DNA from 2 places in the Cupriavidus sp. a3 genome. Region 1 is predicted to be linked to the other one. Evidence: riboswitches for the same ligand, from Rfam matches in the RefSeq annotation. Region 1 holds a riboswitch; the other holds the start of a gene.
What was found. A riboswitch is a leader RNA that binds a small molecule or an ion and turns the genes downstream of it on or off. The one in region 1 is predicted to bind glycine.
Positions count from the first base shown of each region.

Region 2: it holds a riboswitch for glycine, as region 1 does, so the genes downstream of both, gcvT (glycine cleavage system aminomethyltransferase GcvT) here and ACAD63_RS31280 (D-amino acid dehydrogenase) in region 1, are expected to answer to the same signal.

Region 1 is NZ_CP170644.1:2,087,105-2,090,505, forward strand. It holds gene ACAD63_RS31275 (TonB-dependent receptor) at 1-1,135, opposite strand, end outside; glycine riboswitch at 1,390-1,491, shown strand; glycine riboswitch at 1,492-1,622, shown strand; gene ACAD63_RS31280 (D-amino acid dehydrogenase) at 1,677-2,942, shown strand; gene ACAD63_RS31285 (Zn-ribbon domain-containing OB-fold protein) at 3,076-3,401, opposite strand, start outside.
Region 2 is NZ_CP170643.1:182,121-185,521, forward strand. It holds gene gcvP (aminomethyl-transferring glycine dehydrogenase) at 1-41, opposite strand, end outside; gene gcvH (glycine cleavage system protein GcvH) at 141-521, opposite strand; gene gcvT (glycine cleavage system aminomethyltransferase GcvT) at 621-1,748, opposite strand; glycine riboswitch at 1,843-1,967, opposite strand; glycine riboswitch at 1,989-2,075, opposite strand; gene ACAD63_RS00740 (glycine zipper 2TM domain-containing protein) at 2,145-2,375, opposite strand; gene ACAD63_RS00745 (UvrD-helicase domain-containing protein) at 2,641-3,401, shown strand, end outside.

The DNA.
Region 1 (3,401 bases):
CCTTGGTGACATCGAACAGCGATGCCACGCCGGAGAAATTCCACCCGGTCTCGTTGCGCGTGCGCAGCGACAGGCCGTAGAGCCAGCGCGCGTCCTCGCCATTGCCCGGCGCAAACGCGTTGGCGGGGATCACGTAGCGGAGGCCGCCGATATTGACCGGGCCGCTCGACACCACGTTGCCGTCGGCATCGCGCAGGTAGCTGCCGGTGGCGCTGGAGCGGTCCTGCTGCCAGTAGGCGGCGGTGAATTGCGCCTGCAGGGTATTGGTGATGTCGTAGCCGAGCTTGAGCTTGAGCTGGTCCTGCACGGTGTGCGTGACGCCCTCGCTGTTGACGCCCATCACGGTGCGGTCGGCGCCGGTCTGGTCCTGGTCGAAGTAGGCGCCGGTCACGGGCTTGTCGGCCGAAGTCGCCCGCACGCTGGAGCGCGCCGCGGTGTAGAAGCTCAGCGGCTGGCTCTTGCTGTCCTGCCGGTCGACGCTGACCAGCCACGAGAACGGCCCGGCGCGGTCGCCCACGTAGGCGTTGGCGTGCACGCCGTTGAAACTGTCGTGCGTGCCGTACAGGTTGAAGCGCTGCGTGAATAGCTGCACGCTGGCATCGCCCTCGAACTTCTCCGGTGTGCGCGTACTGATCAGCACGGTCGCGCCCAGCGAATTGCCCGGGTACAGCGCCGAATACGGGCCATACAGCACGTCGACGCGCTCGATCTCGGCGGCGTTGACCAGCGACCAGCGCGGCGGGAAAGTGAAATCGGAGCCCAGCAGGTTGGAAAGCAGCAGGCCGTCGGCATAGACCAGCCCGCGCGCCGACTGGCGCGAGCTAGTGCTGCGCACCGAGATGATCGAGTTCATATCGCCGATGAAGCGCTTGCGCACGGCGAGGTTGGGCGCGTACTTGAGCGCGTCTTCGGTGTTGACCACGTTGAAGTCCGCCATGCGTGCGGCGCTGATGCCATAGGCGGGCGATGGCGTATTGGGCGGCGTGGCCGGCGTTTCGCCGCGCCCGGTCTTCGCCGAGACCACGACTTCCTGCAAGGGCTGCGGCGCGCTGACGGGTTCATCCGGCTGCGCGCCGGCGATGCCGGGGCCCATCAGCGCGGCCGAGGCGGCCAGCGCAATCCGATTTCTTCTCACTGGAATACCTTTTCTGTTCTTCTGGCTCGCCCGACCGGTGCGCCGTATCCGGCTCGTGCTACGGCGCACTTCCTCCGCGTAGCGAGTGCTGACATTCTAGGGGGCGGGTCGGCTTGACGCAGTGCGACATAGCGCCGCGCCGGTAAAGAAGCGACTCGACCCATCCATGCGAACACGACTGGCTCTATTCGCGTTTACCCGCATATCCACTTGCGGCCTTTGTCTCTAGATTTGCGCGGATTGGCGTTCGCGCCAACGTGATGCTGGGAGAGACTGATCCGGCGGCAGCCGCCGCGGACAGCGCCGAAGGAGCAACCGCCCCGGAAACTCTCAGGCAAAAGGACCGGTATCACGCGTCACAGCACTCTGAAGAATGCCGCCATCGTCAGCCGGCATACCGAAGGAGCAAGCGGCCCCCGCCACCGGTACCCCCGGGCACCACCGGCGGCTGTCGTGAATCTCTCAGGTCAGGAACAGAGGGGGCGTCCGCCACGCATGTCGCGTGCGGGCTCCCACCCCGACGTTTCTGGACTGCCAGATCATGAAGACAATCGCCGTCATCGGCGGTGGCATCACCGGTGTCACCACGGCCTACGCGCTCGCCCGGCGCGGATTCTCCGTCACCCTGTTCGAGCGCCACCGCTACGCCGCGATGGAAACCTCGTTCGCCAACGGCGGGCAGCTATCCGCCTCCAATGCCGAGGTGTGGACGCACTGGTCCACCATCATCAAGGGCCTGAAGTGGATGCTGCGCAGCGACGCCCCGCTGCTGGTCAACCCGCGCCCGAGCTGGCACAAGCTGAGCTGGTTCGCCGAGTTCATCGCCTCGATCCCGCATTACCGCCGCAACACCATCGAGACCGCGCGCCTGGCCATCGCGGCGCGCGAGCACCTGTTCGCGTGGGCGGCGCAGGAAGGCATCGACTTCGACCACAAGCGCGAAGGCATCCTGCATATCTATCGCGACAAGGCGGGCTTCGAGCACGCGGGCCGCGTCTCGGCGCTGCTGGCGCAGGGCGGGCTGGAGCGCCGCGCGGTGACGCCGGCGGAAATGCGCGCGATCGAGCCGACGCTGGCCGGCACCTACTACGGCGGCTATTTCACCGAAAGCGATTCGACCGGCGACATCCACAAGTTCACCAGCGGCCTGGCCGCCGCCATCGAGCGCATGGGCGTGCACTGCCGCTACGGCGAGGACGTGCGCAAGGTCACCACCGATGGCCGCAGCGCCAGCGTGACCGTGCAGGAAGGCGCGGACAGCGCCACCTCGACCTTCGACGGCGCGGTGATCTGCGCCGGCACCGCCAGCCGCGCGCTGGCCGCCGGGCTGGGCGACCGCGTCAACATCTATCCGGTCAAGGGCTATTCCATCACCGTCAACCTGAACGACGCGGGCAGCCGCACCGCGGCGCCGACCGTCAGCCTGCTCGACGATGAAACCAAGCTGGTCACCAGCCGCCTGGGCGACGACCGCTTCCGCGTGGCCGGCACCGCGGAGTTCAACGGCTTCAACCGCGACATCCGCGCCGACCGCATCCGGCCGCTGGTGGAATGGGTGCAGCAGTGCTTCCCCGGCGTCAGCACGCGCAGCGTGGTGCCGTGGGCGGGGCTGCGGCCGATGCTGCCGGATATGCTGCCGCGTGTTGGGCGGGGGCGGGCCCGGTGCGTGTTCTACAACACCGGGCATGGGCACCTTGGCTGGACGCTGTCGGCGGTGACGGCGGATATGGTGGCGGGGGTGGTGGCGCAGGCGCTGGTTGAGCCGAAAGTCTCGGGCGTGGGCTCGCTGGGACTTGCCAAGGCTTGAGATTGCCAGTTGAGCGCCTCGCTATTGCCAGCGCTGGCCCTCTCCCCCAGCCCCTCTCCCGCTCGCGGGAGAGGTACGGGGGAGAGGGCGGGAGCCTCCACGGAGTGAAGCGCCATCGCCCGCCGTGAACCGCTCAGGCCGGCGCAAACACCGGCACCGGCGCCCCATCCACGCTGGGCGCGAACCTGACCTTCACCTTCTGCCCGATGCGCACCTCATCGAGATCGCAATCGACGATATGGGTCATCATGGTCACGCCCTCGTCCAGCGTCACATAGGCAATGCAATACGCCTGCGGGCCAGCCTTGCGCGTGACGCTGTACGAGTAGATGGTGCCGCGGCCGCTGGCGGTCTTCCAGACCGTATCGCCCATGCAGAACGGGCACAGCGTGCGCGGATACCAGTGCGTCTTGCCGCATGACTGGCAGTGCTTGACCAGCAGCCGGCCTTCGCGCGCGG
Region 2 (3,401 bases), on a different contig from region 1:
CGGTTACCTTGGGCGGCGGTCATGGGAAGCGGGGCGTTCATTGGCAAGAACCTCGTGGGGAGCGCTGCGGCAGGTGGTCAGCCGTGCCGCGGCGCTGCAAATGCTGTGTGCCGATCCCGGGTGCGGGACCGGCGGGGCGATCAGGCGCCGACGCTGGCCTTGTACGCGTCGGCCGACATCAGGCCGTTGACGTCGTCGCTGTTGGCCGGCTTGAGCTTGAACAGCCAGGCGTCGAAGGCATTGGCATTGACGCTTTCCGGCTCGGCCGTGGCGGCTTCGTTGACGGCGATCACTTCGCCGGCCACCGGGGCGTAGATATCGGAAGCGGCCTTCACCGATTCCACCACTGCCAGCGCGTCGCCGGCACCGACCGACTTGCCCACTTCGGGCAGTTCCAGGAAGACGATGTCGCCCAGCGCATCCTGTGCGTGGTCGGTGATGCCAATGGTGAGCGTGCCGTCGGCTTCGACGCGCACCCACTCATGCGACTCGGTGTATTTGAGGTCGGCGGGGAAATTCATGAAGGTTCTCCGGATTCAGATCTGTTTCTTGTTGGGTGATGCCTGCCCGGCAACGCTGCCGGCAGGCGAGGGCGACCGTTGGGTGAGCGGATGTTTCCCTTAGCTCACGAGTGCCTTGCCATTACGCACAAACGGCAGTTTAACCACAGTCGCGTTGAGTTTGCGGTCGCGGATCTCCACCTGCACGGTGTCGCCGACGTTCACGCCCTGCGGCAGGCGCGCGAACGCGATCGATTGCGACAGCGAGGGGCTGAAGGTGCCGCTGGTGATTTCGCCGTCACCGGCGGCGGTGATGACCTTCTGGTGGGCGCGCAGCACGCCACCTTTGTCGCGCAGGATCAGGCCGAGGAATTGCTGGCGCGAGCCGGCCGCGGCCAGTGCCGCCTTGCCGGTGAAGTCGCGCTCGCTCTGCAGGTCGACGGTCCAGGCCAGGCCCGCGTCCAGCGGCGAGGTGCTGATATCCATGTCCTGGCCATACAGGTTCATGCCGGCTTCCAGGCGCAGCGTGTCGCGCGCGCCCAGGCCGGCCGGGCGCACGCCCGCGGCATTCAGTTTTTCCCACAGGCCGGCGACGCTGGCCGCCGGCACCACCAGCTCGAAGCCGTCTTCGCCGGTGTAGCCGGTGCGCGCGACCATGACTTCGCCAAGTGCGGGGTCCTGCACCACGACAGCGTTGAACGGCTTGAGCGCATCGGAAGGCTGGGTCGACGGGAAGGTACTCCACACCTTGGCGCGGGCGTTAGGGCCCTGCACCGCGACGATCGCCAGCGGCTGCGCGCCCGCGGGCGCAACATCTTCACGGCGCGGGGTGATGGTCACGCCGCTGCCGGTGGCGTCGTTGCGCGCACGGATCCAGTCGATATCGCCGACCGCGGTGCTGGCGTTGACCACCAGGCGGAAACGGTCCTCGGCAAAGAAATAGACGATCAGGTCGTCGATCACGCCGCCTTTTTCGTCGAGCATGCACGAGTACAGCGCCTTGCCCGGCGTCTGCAGCTTGTCGACGTTGTTGGCCAGCAGGCCGCGCAGGAAGGCGCGGGTATTGGGGCCGCTGAGGTCGACCACGCACATGTGCGACACGTCGAACATGCCGGCGTCGGTGCGCACGGCGTTGTGTTCTTCGATCTGGGAGCCGTAGTTGACCGGCATGTCCCAGCCGCCGAAGTCGACCATGCGGGCGCCGAGGGCGCGGTGGATGGCGTTGAGGGGCGTGGCCTGGAGCGTCATGGAATCCTCGGGGGCAATGTCGGGTTGCGAAAACAAAAAAGGGCCATCCGCCGCAACGATCGCTATGCCAATGGCCAAGCAATCCGCTGCGGCGGATGACCCCTCTGTCCTCGATACCTGAGAGATTACGAGGCGGATTCGTTGAATCCCGTCCTCGCGCGCCCCTTCGGTGGGCACGCTCGCCACGAATGGCGGGTGCCGCTCTCCAGAGTGCGGCATGCATCGTGTGCATGTTGCATGCCGATCCGAGCGGTCCGTGGTGCCTGAGAGTTTTCGGGTGATACCCCTTCGGCGGCGCAGATATGCGCGCTCTCCCGGTCGGATGCGCGCAATGTACGGGAGGGCCCTGCCTTTGTCAACGCGGCGGGCGCCCCCCGCCAGCAGCCATTCGCCCTATCAACGGCGATGGTCGTCGGTCATTACGTTACCGACCACGCCGCCCAGGGCGGCACCGCCCAGCGTGCCTGCGGCACTACCGTGCGTCAACGCAGCACCGCCGGCCGCGCCCACGCCGGCACCAATGACCGTGTTGCGCTGCTTCGGTGTCATGTCGGCACAGCCGGTGGCCAGGGCCGCAACGGCTATGCCGGCCATCGTCGCTTTGGAAAAGGCTCGTAGCATTTTCATGATGGGCTCCGAAAGTAACTTTGAGTACGTTCGGGACGCAGGTCTGCCATCCCGCCATACTGGTTAGAGGAGGGCCCGGACGCCCGGTTTTGGGACTTACCAAGTGTTACTTCGGTAACGTCCCCGCCCCCGGAAAAAGCGGTTCCCGCTGACTGATCAGGGCCGGCCCAGCGTGTTAACATGATTAGCTTTGCGTCCGGCGCCGCCCCATGTGGTGTACAGGGCGCGACGCCGCCCCGACCACCCCCCGCAAGCATTCCCGCGCATGAGCCACGGCCTCAACGCCGCCCAATCTGAAGCCGTCCGCTATCTGGACGGACCCTGCCTCGTCCTTGCCGGGGCGGGCTCGGGCAAGACCCGCGTGATCACGCAGAAGATCGCGCACCTGATCGAAGACAAGGGCTTCGAGCCGCGCCATATCGCCGCCGTCACCTTCACCAACAAGGCTGCCAAGGAGATGCAGGAACGCATCGGCAAGCTGATGGAAGGCAAGACCACGCGCGAGGGCAAGCGCATCCCGCTCAAGCAGCTCACAGTCTGTACCTTCCACTCGCTGGGCGTGCAGATTCTGCGCATGGAGGCGGAACACGTCGGCCTGAAGCCGCAGTTCTCGATCATGGATTCGGACGACTGCTTCGGCCTGATCCAGGAGCAGCTCGGCACCACCGACAAGAAGCTGATCCGCGGCGTGCAGAGCACGATCTCGCTGTGGAAGAACGGCATGGTCGACCCCGAGGCCGCGATCGCGCAGGCGGCCAATGCCGACGAGCACCAGGCCGCGCTGGTCTACCGCAACTACGTCGCCACGCTGAACGCGTACCAGGCGGTGGATTTCGACGACCTGATCCGCTTGCCCGCGGAACTGTTCGCGCGCAACGAAGCGGTACAGCTCAAGTGGCAGAACCGGCTGCGCTACTTCCTGGTCGACGAGTACCAGGACACCAACGCCTGCCAGTACCAGCTGCTCAAGCTGCTGGCGGGGGGCTCGCACCTGCGCGCGCCGGCCTTTACCGCGGTGGGCGACGA